DNA from 4 places in the Rhizobium sp. WYCCWR 11146 genome. Region 3 is predicted to be linked to each of the others. Evidence: riboswitches for the same ligand, from Rfam matches in the RefSeq annotation. Region 3 holds a riboswitch; each other region holds the start of a gene.

Region 1 (4,494 bases), on a different contig from region 3:
GCGATCGAACTCTTGCGCGCCAGCTCCTCGACAAAGGCGACGCCCTGCATGATCAGGATGCCCACACCGGCGCAGAAAGCGCCGAGCAGAAGTGCTGGGATATAATCGGCCGGCACGACCGAGCCGAAGCTGCCGATATCGATGGTGAAATCGCTACCCGCAAGCAGCCTTGCGATCAGGGTGGAGACAAGGGCGGAGACGACGACGGGAGTCAGCGAGACGATCGTATAGGTGCCGATGATCAGCTCGAAAGCATAGAAAGCGCCGGTCAGCGGCGCGTTGAAGGCGGCGGCGATGGCGCCCGCCGCGCCGCAGCCAACAAGGGTGCGCAGGTCCGAGCGGCGAAGCTGCAGCTTCAGGCCGAATTTCGACGCGAGCCCGGCGGCAAGCTGGGTATAGCCGGCCTCCAGTCCGACCGAGGCGCCGAAACCGTTGGAGATCAGGTTCTGCACGGCAACGATGATGCTGTCGGTCAAGGACAGGCGGCCGCCATGCAGCGCATTGGCCTCGATCGGGTCGACCATCGGTTTCTTGCGGCGTTTCGCCAGCACTAGAAGCAACAGGCCGAGCAGAGCGCCGCCGATAACCGGGGCGGTGAGCAGCAGCAGCTTGTTCTCGATCTCGGACGAGCTCAACCGTTCGCTGTCGGCGATGCCGAAGACCAGCTGATGCAGCTCGTTGGAGACGTAGCTCATGCCGGTGACGGCGAGACCTGAGATGACGCCGACGACGGCGCCTGCCAGCGACAGGCCGACCTCGCTACGGCGGGCCAGCGCCCGCAGGCGTCCCGGATCGAAGAAAACACGCAGCGCGCGGAAACGGCGCCGATCCAATTTCATAAGCATGGCTAGACAACTAGGCGGGGAGAGGCCCGGTCAAGGGGCGGAGATGGTCGCGCAGTCCGCTTGCGATGCAATTGCGGCGAAAAGCCGGCGGTTGGAACAAATTTCGATGAAGTAAGTCTCTGATAAATGACGATATTTTAGATGGGGTAAGTCGTGTTTGAGTAGCCGCATCTCGGAACCAGCGATCGGGTGGCCGCCAAGGCCGGTTGACTTCATCCCTGCGCTTGCCTAACCATCCCGATAACGGATGGTCGACTGACCATCCTGACATAACGGATGGTTCCGGATCGGTGTTGCGCCCTTCCGGATGAAAAGGGAATGTGAAGGGGCGGACCCAAGCCGGGCGCCTTCATCACAGCCGACCCCGCGACTGTAGAGCGGTCAGGGTCTTCCATCCGGCATCAGGCCCTTCCGGCCGGCGGCTTGCAATAATGCAGGCGGGCGGGATGGGCGACATGCCGGAAAAGCCACTGGATATGCATGGTGATCAACCGGGGTCGGACGCCTCTCAAGTCTACGAATCGTCCACCTTTTCACTAATGCAGCCGGGAAGGCGAGGATGATCCGCTGGCACGATCAGGGCGACCGGTTTCCGGTCTGCCCCGATCGCGGCCGATAACCGCGAGCCAGGAGACCTGCCATGCGTGCCGGGCGAGAAGCCCACACCTGGGTATTATGCCCGTTGCCAGCACGGAGGTTGTCTTGGCTGAACGATTGAATTCGGCGCGGCTTGGTGCGGCGCACGCCACGCCTCCAAGCAGCGCTGCAAGAGGAGTGTTTTCGGCCGCTTATGTCGAATGCTGGGTACCCCCCTCTGTCCTGCCGGACATCTCCCCCACAAGGAGGGAGATCGGCAAGCAGCACGACCGTCGTCCTACATCAATTGTTTGGAGAAAAGCTCTCGGCGATTCAATCTCCCCCTTTGTGGGGGAGATGTCCGGCAGGACAGAGGGGGGCGTCACACCCTCAGTAGCCGAGAAAGGTGCATTCGGAGCAAGCCACGACTACGCACTCTCCCCGAGGGGCGTTTGAGTATGACCGCCACCTTCATCCTCGGCGGCGCACGCTCCGGCAAATCCCGTTTCGCCGAATCCCTCGTCACAGCGACCGGCCTCGACCGTCACTATGTCGCGACCGGGCGTGCCTGGGACGAGGAGATGCAGGCGCGCATCACCCAACACAAGGCCGACCGGGGTCCGTCCTGGACAACGCATGAAGAGCCGCTCGATCTGGTCGGTAAACTCGCCGCCATAGACGGCGAAGGGGGCATCGTGCTGGTCGATTGCCTGACGCTCTGGGTCACCAATCTGATGATGGAGGAGCGGAATATGGCGGCGGAATTTGCAGCCCTTGCCGATTTCCTGCCCGCCGCGAAGGCGCGGCTCGTTTTCGTTTCCAACGAGGTCGGTCTCGGTATCGTGCCCGACAATCGCATGGCGCGGGATTTTCGCGATCATGCCGGCCGGCTGCACCAATCGATCGCGGCGAAGGCCGCCGAAGTTTATTTCATCGCGGCAGGCCTGCCGCTGAAAATGAAGGGTTAAGTCTATGAACCAGCAGAAGATTCCCGCAACCGTCATCACCGGCTTCCTCGGCGCCGGCAAGACGACGATGATCCGCAACCTGCTCACCAATGCCGGCGGCAAGAAGATTGCGTTGATCATCAACGAATTCGGCGATCTCGGCGTCGACGGCGACGTGCTGAAGGGCTGCGGTGCGGAGAATTGCACCGAGGACGATATCATCGAGCTGACCAATGGCTGCATCTGCTGCACCGTTGCGGACGACTTCATTCCGACGATGACGAAGCTGCTCGAGCGCGAGCAGAGGCCCGACCATATCGTCATCGAGACTTCGGGCCTTGCTTTGCCGCAGCCGCTGGTCGCCGCCTTCAACTGGCCTGATATCCGCACGCAGGTGACTGTCGACGGCGTCATCACGGTGGTCGATAGCGCCGCCGTCGCCGCCGGGCGTTTTGCCGATGACCATGATGCTGTCGATGCGCGCCGCGCCGAGGACGAGTCGCTCGATCACGAAAGCCCGATCGAGGAGCTGTTCGAGGACCAGCTTACCTGCGCCGACCTCATCGTGCTCAACAAGACAGACCTGATCGACGCTGCCGGCCTTATCAGGGTGCGCGACGAGGTCGCCTCCCGCACGGTGCGCAAGCCCGTGATGATCGAAGCGAAGAACGGCGAAGTGTCGGCCGGTATCCTGCTCGGTCTCGGCATCGGCACAGAGGACGATGTCGCCAATCGCAAGTCGCATCACGAGCTGGAGCACGAGGACGGCGCGCCGCACGACCATGACGAATTCGACAGCTTCGTCGTCGAGCTCGGACCGATTGCCGATCCCGTCGGCTTCGTCGAAGCGCTGAAGAGCATCATTGCCGCCCATGACGTGCTGCGCCTCAAGGGTTTCGTCGATGTGTCAGGCAAGCCTATGCGCCTGCAGCTCCAGGCCGTCGGCAGCCGCATCGATCACTATTTCGACCGCGCCTGGACGCCAAGCGAAAAGCGCGCCACGCGCCTTGTCGTCATCGGCCTGCACGAGATGGATCAGGGCGCTGTGAGGGCGGCGATCGAAGCGCTGGCGTAACCCGATGCATCTGCTTCTGGCCCAGCAGGGAACGATCAGCGACGGCGAGGAGGCAATCGATCTCGGGCAGACGCCGGGCGAAATCCTTTTCCTGTCGGCTGCCGACAGCGAGCTTGCCGCGATCGCGGCCGCCCATCGCGACCGTGGGGCGGGGCCTTCGCTGCGGCTCGCCAGCCTGATGAGCCTGAAGCATCCGATGTCTGTCGACACCTATGTCGAGCGCACCGCGCGGCATGCCAAGTTGATTGTCGTGCGGGCGCTCGGGGGCGCCAGCTATTTCCATTATGCGCTGGAAGCGCTGCATGCGGCAGCGTCCCGCGCCGGGGCGCTGATTGCGGTGTTGCCGGGCGATGCTAAGCCGGATGCGGGGCTTGTGCCTTTCTCCAATATTGATCTCGACGATCTCAACGCGCTCTGGGCCTATCTGATTGAGGGCGGCGATGCCAATGCGCGGGCCTTTCTCGATTATGCCGGGGCGATGTTGGCAGGCACGGAGAAGCCGGCACCGGCGGCACCTTTGATGAAAGCCGGTATCTGGTGGCCGGGGCGTGGACTGATCGGGGTTGAGGAGTGGCGGCTGGTTTCTGCTGCCGTGGTGTCTTCGCGTGTGGCTGTCCGTTTGTCGGTTGAGCTAGGGACACCCCCCTCTGTCCTGCCGGACATCTCCCCCACAAGGGGGGAGATCGGCAAGTCGCTTGGGCTTCCCACAAAAGAAACGCTTGAAGACGCGGCACCTTCTGCAGAGGATATGGAACGAGACCTCTCATCCTCGATCTCCCCCCTTGTGGGGGAGATGTCCGGCAGGACAGAGGGGGGTATCTCAAACTCGGCAGAGAAGATGGGATTCGAACCCACATCTTCCCCCATCGTCGCCATCAGCTTCTACCGCGCCTTGGTGCAGAGCGGCGAGACGGGGCCGATAGAAGCTCTCATCGGAGCGCTGACGACACTCGGCCTGCGCCCGCTGCCGGTCTTTGCCTATAGTCTCAAGGATCCCATCTCCACAGGCATTCTCGAAAGCGTGTTTTCGGTGCTGAAACCCGATGTCGTC
Region 2 (4,494 bases), on a different contig from region 3:
GGCCTTGATTGGCGGATTTGTCAAGCCACTCGCAGCCTTCGGGCGCGCTCTGTGCAACTCCGTCCCCCATGAGATAGAGGCCCGCCAGGAGGAATTGCGCGTCGGCATGACCTTGTTCGGCGGCTTTCTGAAGCCATCCCGCGCCTTCTGTTTTATCGCGGGTGACACCTTCACCTCGTGCGGTGATGTGGCCCAATTCAAATTGTGCTTGCGCATCGCCTTGCTCGGCTGCTTGGCGAATCGCGTCTATCCCGGCGGCGGCGAGATCGGTGCTATCCGGATTGCTCATTGCTACATCAAACCTCGTTGAAATCGGTGGCGCCAAAACTATGTCGGGGCCTGCCTTCCGCAATCCGTCGTGACGCAGGTCCGGCAACGACTACGCCTGCGGATGTCCCAGCGCTTTTTCCAGCACGCCAGGCGGCAGCTTCTGCGCGAGGGCATCGCCAAGCTTTGCCTCGAGGTCCCGCAATTTGCCGTCGAGGGAGGGAAGGCCCGCGGGGCCGAAGGCTTCGATGTAACGATCGGCTTCACCCTTTGCCAGGAATTCGACCAGGACGTTGTCCTCGACCCAGAGCTTGACGATCCGGAAGAGGCCGGTTTCCACCTGCTCGGCGCACCAGCCTTCGCGGGCGGCGGCAGTCTCGATCGACGCGGCGTCTACCGCGGCGCTGACCAGCACGTGGGCGGTGACCGGCTCGAAGGTCGCCGGGCGCTGGCGGATGCCGAGCGGTGCGTCCGGATCGAAGACCGCGGTTGCGGGCAGGATTTCGAGGAAGGAGCCTTGCGTATCGCCCGATACGACGAGCCAGGCGTCATGGGGAAAGGGCGGGGTCGGCGCCCGCAGCGCGGTCGCCTCCATGAGCTCCGCCAGCACCCGGGCGACGCGACCGGGATCGCGCACGCCGAACGACATGTGATGAATCATCGCGCGTCTCCTTCCATTGTTGCCGGCTGGCGGGCCTCGGTCCCGCGGGAACGCCGGCGTGCATCGTCGATCAGGGCCTGCACGGCCCATTGCGCGGCCTTCGCGGCTTCAGCGCCCGACAGGCTCCAGTTATCTTTCATGCTCTCCCATCCCGAAGCAGAGCAGAGCGCTGTCACAGCGGCGAGCAGATGCCGGGCATCTTCTGCGGGAATCGTCCCGGTGACATCGCGCAGCGCGATCGAAAACTTCTCGCGCCGCGCCTCGGCATGGGCGAGCCTCACCGCGCGACCATGAGGATTGTGCAGCATCGCTCTCACCAGCGGCTCGTCGCGGTCGAAGGCAGAAAAGAGCTCGGGAATATGCGCCACTACTTGCTCAGGCGAAGCCGGCAGCGCCGGCACGGCGATCAGCGCATTCACCCAGTGCCAGAACGCGGCGAGCAGTGTCTCCTTGTTGGCGAAATAGCGATAAAGCGTGCGCTGCGGCACGCCGGACTGGCGGGCGACGAGATCGAAGGTGACCTCGTCGCTACCGGCGCGCAACAGGGCGGCAAGACCTTCCATGATGCGGTCCTGCGTGATGGTCGCCAACTCTTCGCGGGCCGTGGGTCGAGGCGGTGTCACTTTATTCATGGCAGTATTAATGCCATAATGGCAGCATTGCTGTCAAACGTCTTCTGGCAACCGGCGGTTTGCGCGGTGAGACGGCATGAAGCGCATTTGTCGGTGAGGCGGCATGACACGCGGGAATAGTTATTGACGCCGGGCGGGCCGGCGACGTAACTGGGTGCGACGGTTCCCTGAAGATGACTCCAAGGGGATTAATAGGGAACACGGTGAGGATGACCCAGTAGGGACCGAGACCGTGGCTGCCCCCGCAACTGTAAGCGGATTGTCGATCATCTCAGGAGTGGCCAGCGACTGGCCATCTCTGAAGGGCTCATGGCCCTGCCACTGCGAGATATCGCGGGAAGGAGGATGAAACGACGGATATCCGCAAGCCAGGAGACCTGCCGTCAATCACGATCCAATCAACCGGGCGGGGATGCCCGGACAAGGAACAGATATGATTGACCTGCTGAACCTTCGCCGAATTCCGGCATGCATCCGTCTCGATTGGGCCTCCTGCGGCTAGTGCACGCCTAAGCGTGCTTTCGGTCCGCGCATATGCGCGGAACGGCCGTGATTTTCCCTTCATCGAGGTTTTCCATGCGCCAGATTCTCGCCACCATGACATTTGCCTTCGGGCTCGCCGGCTTTGCGGCACCAAGCCTTGCCGCGACCCGATATCCCTTGACCATCACCAATTGCGGCCAGCAGGTGACCTTCGAAAAGGCGCCATCCAAAGTCGTTTCGATCGGTCAGGGCATGACCGAAGTGCTCTTCTCGCTCGGCCTTGCCGACAAGATCGCCGGAACGGCCGTCTGGGTCGGTCCCGTCCTGCCGCAATATGCCGAGGCCAACAGCAAGATAAAGCGGCTTGCCGACAACGACCCGAGCTTCGAATCCGTCGTCGGGCAGGAGCCCGACCTGGTGACGGCCGAGTTCGAATGGCATGTCGGCGCGCAGGGCTCGGTCGGCAAGCGGGAGCAATTCAAGGATCTCGGGATCAATACCTATCTCGCGCCGGCCGATTGCGTCGCCAAGGTCAACACTGATGGCGGCGACGGCGTGCGCAAGGAGCTGTTCACGATGGACCTGATCTACCGGGAAATCGCCGAGCTCTCGGAGATCTTCGACGTCAAGGAGCGCGGCGATGCGCTGATTTCCAAGCTGAAGAAGCGCGAGTCGGATGCCGTCGCCTCGATATCAGGCGCGTCGGGCAAGAACCTGCCCGTCGTCTTCTGGTTCTCCAGCAAGGAGGTCAATGGCGACGCCTTCATCGCCGGCAAGAACAGCGCGCCCGCCTATATTCTGAAGACGATCGGTGCGAAGAACGTCGTCACCACGGAAGAGGAATGGCCGCTGGTCGGTTGGGAAACCATCGCCCAGGCTAACCCTGCCGTCATCGTGCTCGCGACCATGGACCGCCGCCGTTACGCCGCTGACGATCCCAAGGTCAAGGTCGATTTCCTCGAGAACGATCCTGTGACCAAGGAGCTGGACGCGGTCAAAAACAAGCACTTCGTGATGATGGACGCGCAGTCGATGAACCCGACGATCCGCACGATCGACGGTATCGAGACATTGGCGAACGGCATCAAGTCCTTCGGCCTGGCGCAGTGAAGGCAGTGTCGGTCAGGCAACAGGGATGGTGGGCGCTTGCCGCGCTCACCACGGCGGCACTTCTCCTGCTCGGGCTGATGGTCAGTCTTGCCGTTTCGATCGGCGAGATCGCGATCCCGCTTGCGACGACGGCGGAGGCGATTTCGAACCGTCTGTTCGGAACGGATTTCGAGCTCAGCCGCATCCACCAGGGCATCGTCTGGGATTATCGTCTGAGCCGCGCGCTCGTCGCGGCCAGCGCCGGCGCGTCGCTCTCGCTTTCGGGCGCGATCCTGCAGGCGCTGCTGCGCAATCCGCTGGCCGAACCCTACGTGCTCGGCATCTCCGCCGGTGCCTCGACGGGGGCCGTCTGCGTGATGATCCTCGGTTCCGGCTACGGTGTTCTCGGCCTGTCGAGCGGCGCCTTCATCGGTGCGGTCATTGCCTTTTTGCTGGTCGGCATCCTGGCGACGGGTGCGGGGGGAACCGGTGAGCGCATCATCCTGTGCGGCGTCGCCGGTTCGCAGCTCTTCAATGCACTAACCTCCTACATCGTGACGACATCGGCGAATGCCGAGCAGGCGCGCGGCATCCTGTTCTGGCTGCTGGGTTCGCTCAGCGGCGTGCGCTGGCCCGATGTCTATCTGTCGGTGCCAATCGCGCTTGCCGGCTTCGTCATCTGCATGGCCCATGTGCGGGCGCTCGACGCCTTCGCCTTCGGCACGGATGCCGCCGCCTCGCTCGGCATTGCCGTACGCCGCGTCCAGATCGTGCTGTTCGCCATGACGGCGGCGATGACGGCAAGCGTCGTCAGCATGGTGGGTTCGATCGGCTTCGTCGGCCTCGTCATCCCCCATGCCGCCCGCTTCCTCGTCGGGCCGGCGCATAGGCGGCTGCTGCCGGCAACGGCGCTCGGCGGCGCGATCTACATGGTCGGCGCCGATATTATTTCGCGCATCATCATCCCGCAGCAGATCCTGCCGATCGGGGTCGTCACCGCGCTCTTCGGCGCACCGGCCTTCGCCGTCATCCTCTATCGTGTGCGGGGGAAGGCATGAGCATCAGCATCGACGAGGTGAGCTTTGCCGCCGGTAATATCGTCATCGTCAACGGCGTCAGCCTGACGGTGGAAAAGGGCAAGGTGCTCGGTCTGCTCGGGCCGAACGGTTCCGGCAAGTCGAGCCTTCTCAGATTGATCTGCCGGCTGCGCAGGGTTCGCAGCGGCATCATCCGGCTGGGTGACGACGACATTTCCTCGCTGCCGCGCGCAGCCCTTGCGCGTCGCGTCGCCTTCGTCGAGCAGCAGTCGACGACCGATACGCAATTGACCGTGCGCGACGTGGTGCGGCTCGGCCGCACGCC
Region 3 (4,494 bases):
ATCTCTTCCAGCAGAGCATCGGCGCGCCGCCGCATGTGCACTATCTCGCGCTGCGCCTGAACGCGGCACGCCGCAAGGTGATCGAGACGACAGCCTCTTTCGCCGACATCGCAGCGGCGACCGGCTTCAATTCGGCCTCCGCCTTTGCGAGAAGCTACAGGGCGAGTTTTTCCGAGAGCCCGTCCGAAACCCGGCGTCGCCTGCGCCGCCGCGTCACGCCATCGGAGATGCGGGCATAGGCTGGAACGCGTCCCGTATCATTTCGGCAAGTTCCCGAACGGCCTCGCTGGAACGGTAAGTGCTCCGGCGGAGCACGACTTTGGAGGAATCAACCGGCGGGAAACCGTCTTCAGCGGTGAGTTCCCGGCAGCCGGGCGGAATGCTGCTGCGGGAAAGCGTGGTGACGGCAAGGCCTGCGGTGACGGCATTCTTCAGCCCCGAGCCGGTATCGGCGATGAAGGCGATCCGATAGTTGCGGCCGATTTGCTCCAGCGACCGGAGCGCAAAATCGCGTGACCAGGTGGAGTTGCGATAGGTCGCAATCGGCAGGGGATCGATGTCGTGCAGCCGGTGGACCATCGATGTGACCCAGACTGTGGGATCAATGCAGATGACCTCGCCTTTCGTCTCATCGCTCCAGTCGAAAACGACGGCCAGATCGAGCTCATCCCGCTCGAGGGCGGCGAGGTTGCGGACTGTGTAGTCGCAGGACACGGTGACCTCGACGGCCGGGTGGCGTACAGCGAAAGCCGCAAGGGCTGCCGGCAGCACCGTCTGGCTGTATTCCTCGGGAATTCCGATGCGCACCGGTCCGTCCAGCGGCTTGCTGCGGATCGTCGCGGCGGCCTCGCTCAACAGATCGATGATCCGGCGGGCATAGGGTACGAGTTGCAGGCCCGGGCGCGTGAGCAGCACGCCGCGGGCGCCCCGATCGAACAGGGTTTCGCCGATCGTCTCTTCGAGCCTCTTGATCTGGCTGCTGACGGCCGATTGCGTCCGCCCGATGCGCTGGGCGGCTGCGGAGAAATTCGACGTCTCGGCAACGACCAGGAAAGTTCTGAGCAGGTCGCTCTCAATCGGTTCGTGCATGAGACAGCCATTTAAAAAATCGATGACAGCTATCTCTACTATTCGTTTGTCTGATGTCAATTCTTGACGCACAAATGAGCCGCGTTCGACTTCCTTCTTTGAGAATATCTGCGTGACAATTGAAAATCCGGCCAGACGCCTCGCAGGCAGCGAGCACGAGAAGGGTGTGCTTCTCATCGTTGCCGCGACACTTGCCTGGAGCGCGAGCGGCGTCTATTCGCGACTCCTGACGACCGATGTGTGGACGGCGATCGCCTGGCGATCGTTGTTCGGTGGCCTGTTCCTGCTGATCCCCTGCCTTTTCCTCGAAGGGGGCATTTCACGGCAGCAATGGCGATCCGTCTTCCATCCGTCCGGTCTTGCGATGATCGCATGCCAGACTTTCAGTCAGGTATGCTTCATCGGGGCGCTCTATATGACCACCGTCGCCAATGTGACGATGATCTATGCGACCGCGCCCTTCATCGCGGCCATGCTCGGCTGGGTCATCCTTAGGGAGAGGGTCTCCAGGCGGACGCTGATTGCCGGCGGCATCTCGCTCCTCGGCGTGGCCGTCATCGTCGCCTCGTCGATCGGCGGAGGGACCGGCGTGGGCGATCTGCTGGCGCTCGGCATGACGGCGTCCTTCGCGCTGGTCATCATCATTCCGCGCATCAATCCCGGCGTGCCGAGCCTGCCGCCGACCGTCGTCAGCGCCTTCCTGACGCTGGCCATCTTTGCCCCGTTCGGTTCGGTCGGCTCGCTCGACCTGCACAATTGGATCGTTCTTGCCGCCTTCGGCGCGACCAATTTCTCCCTGGCGCTGGTGCTCTTCCTTGCCGGGGCGAAGCGGATGCCGCCGGCTGAAGCCGCGCTGATCGGCACGATGGAAATCGTACTCACGCCGTTCTGGGTCTGGCTGTTGTTTGCCGAGCAACCGCCCGTCGCTACCTTTTTCGGCGGCGCGATCATCCTCGGCGCCGTGCTCTGGCACACGGCCATCGACGTCAGCCGCAGCCGGCGACCGCATCGCGCCTAAAGCCTTTAGGCGGCGATCAAATCTTCCGGGACGATCCGGAAAACCGCCGTATTCGCGGGATCAATTATTTCCGCTGCGCAGCGCTATTGCGACTTTGCCGACTGTCGTCTTTGAGTTGCGCCCATGTCGTTTTCTTGATCGCTGTTGTCCGTCAGGCATGGTTTGTTAGTGGTGTTCAAGGCGCTATCTCGCAAACTGGCGAAATGGACCATTGGGACGCCGGCCTGACGCCGGCGCTGCCCCGCAGCGGTAGAAGAACTGAAATCCTCAAGGAAATCGCCGGATAGACATCCGGAAAGATATCGTGATGGATCGAAAGGAGATTCTGGAGCCGGAAACCAGCTCTTGCACAGCAAATCGACGGATTGCGGACAGACGGTCACGAGCGGAACCACAGGCGAAAACCGTGGCGTTCATCCTCTTCTCCACCCAATCTGCCGTTTTGAAAATCCGAATATCGCCCGATGCGGCGGTATCCTCGTGTTGTGGACACCGGGCTGCAGAGGAGGCAGGCCGGAGGGAAGGTTGCCATCGACTGCATCGGTTGCAGATCGAGGCATTCAAACAAGTGGGAGGAATCCATGAGCAAAAATAGAGGCGTCGTCTATCTCCGTCCTGGCAAGGTCGAAGTGCGCGACATCGACGATCCGAAGCTGGAAGCGCCCGACGGCCGCCGCATCGAACACGGCGTCATCCTGAAGGTGATATCGACCAATATCTGCGGCTCCGATCAACACATGGTCCGCGGCCGCACGACGGCGATGCCGGGCCTGGTCCTCGGTCATGAAATCACTGGCGAGATCATCGAGAAAGGCATCGACGTCGAGATGCTCGACATCGGCGATATCGTCTCGGTGCCTTTCAATGTCGCCTGCGGCCGTTGCCGCTGCTGCAAGTCTCAGGATACCGGTGTCTGCCTGACGGTCAACCCGGCCCGCGCCGGCGGTGCTTACGGTTATGTCGACATGGGCGGCTGGATCGGCGGACAGGCGCGCTACGTCACTATCCCCTATGCAGATTTCAACCTGTTGAAAATCCCCGATCGGGACAAGGCAATGGCGAAGATCCGCGATCTCACTATGCTCTCCGACATTCTGCCCACCGGCTTCCATGGCGCGGTGCGTGCAGGCGTTGGGGTCGGCTCGACCGTCTATGTCGCCGGCGCCGGCCCGGTCGGCCTTGCCGCTGCGGCTTCGGCTCGCATTCTCGGCGCTGCTGTCGTGATGATCGGTGATTTCAACAAGGACCGTCTGGCGCATGCGGCAAAGGTCGGTTTCGAACCGATCGACCTGTCGAAGAGCGACCGTCTTGGCGACATGATCGCGCAGGTCGTCGGCACCAACGAGGTGGACAGCGCCATTGATGCGGTCGGCTTCGAGGCACGCGGCCACTCGGGCGGGGAACAGCCGGCGATCGTGCTCAATCAGATGATGGAGATTACCCGAGCCGCGGGTTCGATCGGCATTCCCGGCCTCTATGTCACCGAGGATCCGGGCGCCGTCGACAACGCCGCCAAACACGGCAATCTTTCGCTCCGCTTCGGCCTCGGATGGGCCAAGGCACAGTCCTTCCACACCGGCCAGACTCCGGTGATCAAATACAATCGTCAACTCATGCAGGCGATCCTCCACGACCGACTGCCAATTGCCGATATCGTCAACGCCAAGGTCATCCCGCTCGACGATGCCGCCAATGGATATGAGAGCTTCGACCAGGGAGCGGCGACGAAATATGTCCTCGATCCGCACGGAGAGGTCGCGAAAGCCGCATAGCGATACGACCGAAGGACTTGGTAGGGATGGTCGGGCGGAAAACCCGACCATCCCGCATTCTCGAAAGTTGGCCGGCGAACTACTGGATGCTGAACGGGAAATATTTTGCGTTGATCATGTCATAGGTCCCGTCCGCCTTGATGCTCTTCAACGCTTCGTTCAGGCGCGTCAGACGCTCCTTGTCATCCAGGCGCAGCGCGATCCCGGCACCTTCACCGAAATATGTGACGTCGATCAGATCCGGCCCTTTGAACTCGCAGCAGCCCCCTGCCTTGGTGTTGGCAATCCAGTCGTAGATGGCGAGTTTATCCTCGAGGATAATGTCGACGCTCCCATCTGCCAGGCCCTTGTACAATTCCGGCGAAGACCGAAAAACCGTCCTTTTCATTTCTGGATAGAGATGGTTGGCATAGGATTCCTGCGCCGTCGACGATGTCACCCCAAGAATTTTGTCGCTGAGGGCGGCGGGGCTGACATCGCTGATTGACGAATCCTTCCGGGCGATGAACACCGACGGGCTGTTGTAGTATTTTTCAGTGAAGGCAACCTTTTGACGCCGCTCGAGGCTCATCGACATGGATGAGATGATCGCGTCGTATTTGTCGGCAACGAGAT
Region 4 (4,494 bases), on a different contig from region 3:
GCCGCATAGGTGTCGATGATCTTCTCCGGCCCGATCTCGTAGGCGTCCTGATAATAGTCGAGATTGTCGTTGGTCATGAACGGCGCCGGATAGTAGACGCGGCCGATCTTGCCTTCCTTGCGGATCTCGATCTTCGAGACGATCGGATGGATCGAGGAAGTCGAGTGGTTGATATAGGAGATCGATCCCGTCGGCGGCACCGCCTGCAGGTTCTGGTTATAGAGGCCGGAGGCCATCACCGCCCTCTTCAACGCCGCCCAGTCTTCCTGTGTCGGAATGTGGATGCCTGACGTCTCGAACAGAGCCTTCACCGTCTCCGTCGCCGGCTCCCAGAGCTGCTCGGTATATTTGTCGAAATATTCGCCGGAGGCATATTTCGAATTCTCGAAGCCCTTGAAGCTCGTGCCGCGTTCGACCGCCAATAGGTTCGAGGCGCGGATTGCGTGATAGGTCACCGTATAAAAATAGATATTGGTGAAATCGACGCCTTCCTCGGAGCCGTAGAAGATGCGTTCGCGGGCGAGGTAACCGTGCAGGTTCATCTGGCCGAGGCCGATTGCATGGCTCTCGTCATTGCCCTTCTCGATCGAGGGAACCGAGGAAATGTGACTCATGTCGGAAACGGCCGTCAGCGCCCGGATCGAGGTCTCGATCGTCCTGCCGAAATCGGCCGAATCCATTGCCGCCGCGATATTCAGCGAGCCGAGATTGCAGGAAATATCCTTGCCGAGATGTTTGTAGGAAAGGTCGTCATTATATTCGCTCGCCTCGCTCACCTGCAGGATTTCCGAGCATAGATTGCTCATCGAAATACGCCCGGCGATCGGGTTCGCCCGGTTCACCGTGTCCTCGAACATGATGTAGGGGTAGCCGCTCTCGAACTGGATTTCGGCAAGCACCTGGAAGAATTCGCGCGCCTTGATCTTCTTCTTGGAGATGCGGGCATCATCCGCCATCTCGCGGTACTTTTCGGTCACCGAAATCTCGGTGAAGGGCACGCCATAGACGCGCTCCACGTCATAGGGCGAGAACAGATACATATCCTCGTTGTTCTTGGCGAGCTCGAAGGTGATATCGGGAACGACGACGCCGAGCGACAGCGTCTTGATGCGGATCTTCTCGTCGGCATTTTCGCGCTTGGTGTCGAGGAAGCGCATGACATCGGGGTGATGGGCGTTGAGATAGACGGCCCCTGCTCCCTGCCGCGCGCCGAGCTGGTTGGCATAGGAGAAACTGTCTTCGAGCAACTTCATGACAGGGATGATGCCCGAGGACTGGTTCTCAATATGCTTGATCGGCGCGCCCGCCTCGCGGATATTCGTCAGCGACAGCGCCACGCCGCCGCCGCGCTTCGACAATTGCAGCGCCGAATTGATCGACCGGCCGATCGATTCCATATTGTCCTCGACGCGGAGCAGGAAGCAGGAAACCAGTTCGCCGCGCTGCTTCTTGCCGGCATTGAGGAAGGTCGGCGTCGCCGGCTGGAAGCGGCCAGAAATGATCTCCTCGACCATGTCGCGGGCAAGGGCCTCGTCGCCGCGTGCCAAGGCCAGAGCCACCATGCAGATGCGGTCTTCGTAGCGCTCGAGATAGCGCTTTCCGTCGAAAGTCTTCAGCGTATAGCTGGTGTAGTATTTGAAGGCGCCGAGGAAGGTCGGGAAACGGAATTTCTTGGCATAGGCCTGGTCGAACAGATCCCGCACGAAATTGAAGGAATACTGGTCGAGAACCTCCTGCTCGTAATAGCCCTCGGTCACGAGGTAATCGAGCTTTTCCCTCAGATTGTGGAAGAACACCGTGTTCTGGTTCACATGCTGCAGGAAATATTGCTTGGCAGCCATTCGATCCTTGTCGAGCTGGATCCGCCCCTCATCGTCATAGAGGTTCAGCATCGCGTTCAGCGCATGATAGTCGAGCGTTTCCGCCGCTTTCAAAGGGCGTTCGCCGGCGGGATGAGCAAAAGTGTTATGCGGTTTTGCGCCCGCATCCCGCGTCAGAGGTGTTCCCGTGTCCAAAACCGTTCCATTCCGTGTTTGACGTTGGCTACGTCGTCTTCCGTGCCCAGCAGCTCGAACCTGTAGAGGTACGGCACCCGGCATTTCTGCGAGACCACGTCGCCGGCGAGCCCGTATGTCTCGCCGAAATTGCTGTTGCCCGCGGCGATCACGCCGCGGAGGTGTCCTCGGTTTTCCGCATCGTTGAGGAAACGGATCACCTGCTTGGGAACGGCGCCCTTGCCGCCGTCGCCGCTATAGGTCGGCACGATCAGCACGAAGGGTTCGCGGATATGGAACGCGTCTGCGCCACTTGGCGGAATGCGCGCCGCGCGCAGTCCGAGCTTGGCGACGAACCGATGGGTGTTCTCGGATCGGCTGGAATAATAGACGATCAGACCCATCGCCTTTCCTCAGGAAAGTGCGCTGATCATGTCGGGACGGAAGCCGGCCCAATGCTGCTCGCCGGCGATGACGACAGGCGCCTGCATGTAGCCGAGGCTGCGGACGCGATCGAGCGCTTCGGCATCCTGCGAGATATCGACGATGTCATAATCAACACCCAACCGGTCGAGGGCGCGGTAGGTGGCAGTGCACTGAACGCAGGCAGGCTTGCTGTAGACGGTAATGGTCATGATATTCCTCGTGACGACGCGATTGGGCGCAGGACATCGATCGGAAATCTGTCGATATCCGTCGAAAAATTCTCTGATGATTTGAGCTATGCGGCTGTTTAGCCGCTGGGCGTACTCCGCCCTCTACCTCGAGCGGGTGGCGGCCTGAACTGAGATACTGACATGACTTCACCCCGAAGTGGCTCAATACGAAGGTTTCAGGGGCGGAGGTTCGGGCCTGCGAAACGCGATGCGGAGATTCTCCGCAGCCATGCAACGCGACCTTCCGGACACCCCGCCCGTGGACGTTTCGTTCGAGGCAGGTCTCCTGGCTCACGGGTCAAAGCACCCTGCCCCAGCCTTCCCGGAGCATCATGCTCCAGTGACCTGAAATCGGACAGTTGCTCGCCGCTTACAGTTGCGGGGGCAGCTCCGGCATTGCCGCGCCATGATGGCGAAGCGCACCGAATTCCCGTCTTAGCCGTCGATCCTCACGAATCGACGGAACCTCGAACACTAGATATAGTACGCCAATCCAAATTCGCGTCAACGGATGGTTTGTGCATTGCGTTACGACAGGTTTGAAATCGCTACGTTCCTGTGAAAAACATGGCTAACCAAAGCTTAAAGAAAGCAGGCTGTGGAGAAAGTCCCGATGAGGAGAGCCTATCTATGGCCGGTCCCGCGATTTTCGATTCGAGATCGGGCCCGAATCGTTGACGAGAGATCCCACCGGTGACGAGCGCCGGAGGGATGACGTCAGGAATGTTCATATCTTTATTCGAAGCAGCCGCAGCGCATTGATCGTCACCAGCACGGTGGCGCCGGTATCGGCGAGGATCGCTGGCCAGAGCCCGGTAATGCCGGCGATCGTCGTCACCAGAAACACCGCCTTCAGCCCGAGTGCGATGGTGATATTCTGCAGGATGTTGCGCATCGTGCGTTTGGAAAGTTCGATCATTCGCGCCACGTCGCCGACGCGTCCGTGCAGCACGGCGGCATCCGCCGTCTCCAGTGCCACATCGGTGCCGCCACCCATGGCGATGCCGATATCGGCAGCGGCCAGCGCCGGAGCATCGTTGATGCCGTCGCCGACCTTGGCGACGATGAAACCCTGGCGCTTCAATTCGCCGACGACCCGCTGCTTGTCCTCCGGCATCATCTCGCCGCGCCAGTCGATGCCGAGCATGCCGGCAACGGCTGCTGCCGTCCGCTTGTTGTCGCCCGTCAACATCATCGCCTTGACGCCTGCTGATTTGAGGGCAGCGAGCCCGGCCTCGGCATCCTCACGCGGCTCGTCGCGCATGGCGATCAGGCCGGCTATAACACCGTTAACGAGCAGCACCGACACGCTCTTGCCCTCGTCGTTCAGCGCCGTGATGCGTGCATCCTGTTCCGCGCCGAGCGTCCCTCGCTCGCGGGCGGCAGTCGGCGACAGCAGATCCAGCGCCTCGCCGCCGACTTTGCCGCTGACACCCTTGCCCGGCAGCGCCTCCAGCTCGAAGGCCGGCGGCACGGGAACACCATCGGCCTTGGCACGGTTGAGGATCGCCAGCGCCAGCGGATGGCTGGAGCCTTGCTCCAGCACCGCCGCGCGCGACAAGACCTGCGCCTCGCTCAGCCCGAACGAAATGATGTCGGTTACCTGAGGCTTGCCTTCTGTCAGCGTGCCTGTCTTGTCGAAGGCGACCATCGTCACCTTGCCGAGCGTTTCCAGCACCGCGCCGCCCTTCATCAGCAGCCCGCGTCGCGCACCGGATGAAAGCGAGGCGGCGATCGCCGCCGGCGTCGAGATGACGAGCGCGCAGGGGCAGCCGATCAAAAGGATCGCAAGGCCCTTATAGACCCATTCGCCCCACGGCCCAGCAAACAGCAGCGGCGGAACG

Evidence for each region. A riboswitch is a leader RNA that binds a small molecule or an ion and turns the genes downstream of it on or off. The one in region 3 is predicted to bind cobalamin.
Region 1: it holds a riboswitch for cobalamin, as region 3 does, so the genes downstream of both, cobU (bifunctional adenosylcobinamide kinase/adenosylcobinamide-phosphate guanylyltransferase) here and fdhA (formaldehyde dehydrogenase, glutathione-independent) in region 3, are expected to answer to the same signal.
Region 2: it holds a riboswitch for cobalamin, as region 3 does, so the genes downstream of both, HX899_RS20610 (ABC transporter substrate-binding protein) here and fdhA (formaldehyde dehydrogenase, glutathione-independent) in region 3, are expected to answer to the same signal.
Region 4: it holds a riboswitch for cobalamin, as region 3 does, so the genes downstream of both, nrdH (glutaredoxin-like protein NrdH) here and fdhA (formaldehyde dehydrogenase, glutathione-independent) in region 3, are expected to answer to the same signal.

The regions. Positions count from the first base shown of each region.
Region 1 is NZ_JACCEY010000024.1:410,184-414,677, forward strand. Features, by position in the region: gene HX899_RS21785 (chloride channel protein) at 1-845, opposite strand, end outside; cobalamin riboswitch at 1,106-1,503, shown strand; gene cobU (bifunctional adenosylcobinamide kinase/adenosylcobinamide-phosphate guanylyltransferase) at 1,880-2,389, shown strand; gene cobW (cobalamin biosynthesis protein CobW) at 2,394-3,443, shown strand; gene cobN (cobaltochelatase subunit CobN) at 3,448-4,494, shown strand, end outside.
Region 2 is NZ_JACCEY010000024.1:163,887-168,380, forward strand. Features, by position in the region: gene HX899_RS20595 (tetratricopeptide repeat protein) at 1-289, opposite strand, end outside; gene HX899_RS20600 (hypothetical protein) at 380-928, opposite strand; gene HX899_RS20605 (TetR/AcrR family transcriptional regulator) at 925-1,491, opposite strand; cobalamin riboswitch at 1,704-1,960, shown strand; gene HX899_RS20610 (ABC transporter substrate-binding protein) at 2,137-3,153, shown strand; gene HX899_RS20615 (iron ABC transporter permease) at 3,150-4,190, shown strand; gene HX899_RS20620 (ABC transporter ATP-binding protein) at 4,187-4,494, shown strand, end outside.
Region 3 is NZ_JACCEY010000007.1:259,341-263,834, reverse strand. Features, by position in the region: gene HX899_RS04285 (GlxA family transcriptional regulator) at 1-239, shown strand, start outside; gene HX899_RS04280 (LysR substrate-binding domain-containing protein) at 214-1,089, opposite strand; gene HX899_RS35545 (DMT family transporter) at 1,202-2,107, shown strand; cobalamin riboswitch at 2,269-2,469, shown strand; gene fdhA (formaldehyde dehydrogenase, glutathione-independent) at 2,689-3,879, shown strand; gene HX899_RS04265 (transporter substrate-binding domain-containing protein) at 3,959-4,494, opposite strand, start outside.
Region 4 is NZ_JACCEY010000045.1:7,104-11,597, forward strand. Features, by position in the region: gene nrdE (class 1b ribonucleoside-diphosphate reductase subunit alpha) at 1-2,015, opposite strand, end outside; gene nrdI (class Ib ribonucleoside-diphosphate reductase assembly flavoprotein NrdI) at 1,994-2,398, opposite strand; gene nrdH (glutaredoxin-like protein NrdH) at 2,408-2,629, opposite strand; cobalamin riboswitch at 2,909-3,135, opposite strand; gene HX899_RS34440 (heavy metal translocating P-type ATPase) at 3,378-4,494, opposite strand, start outside.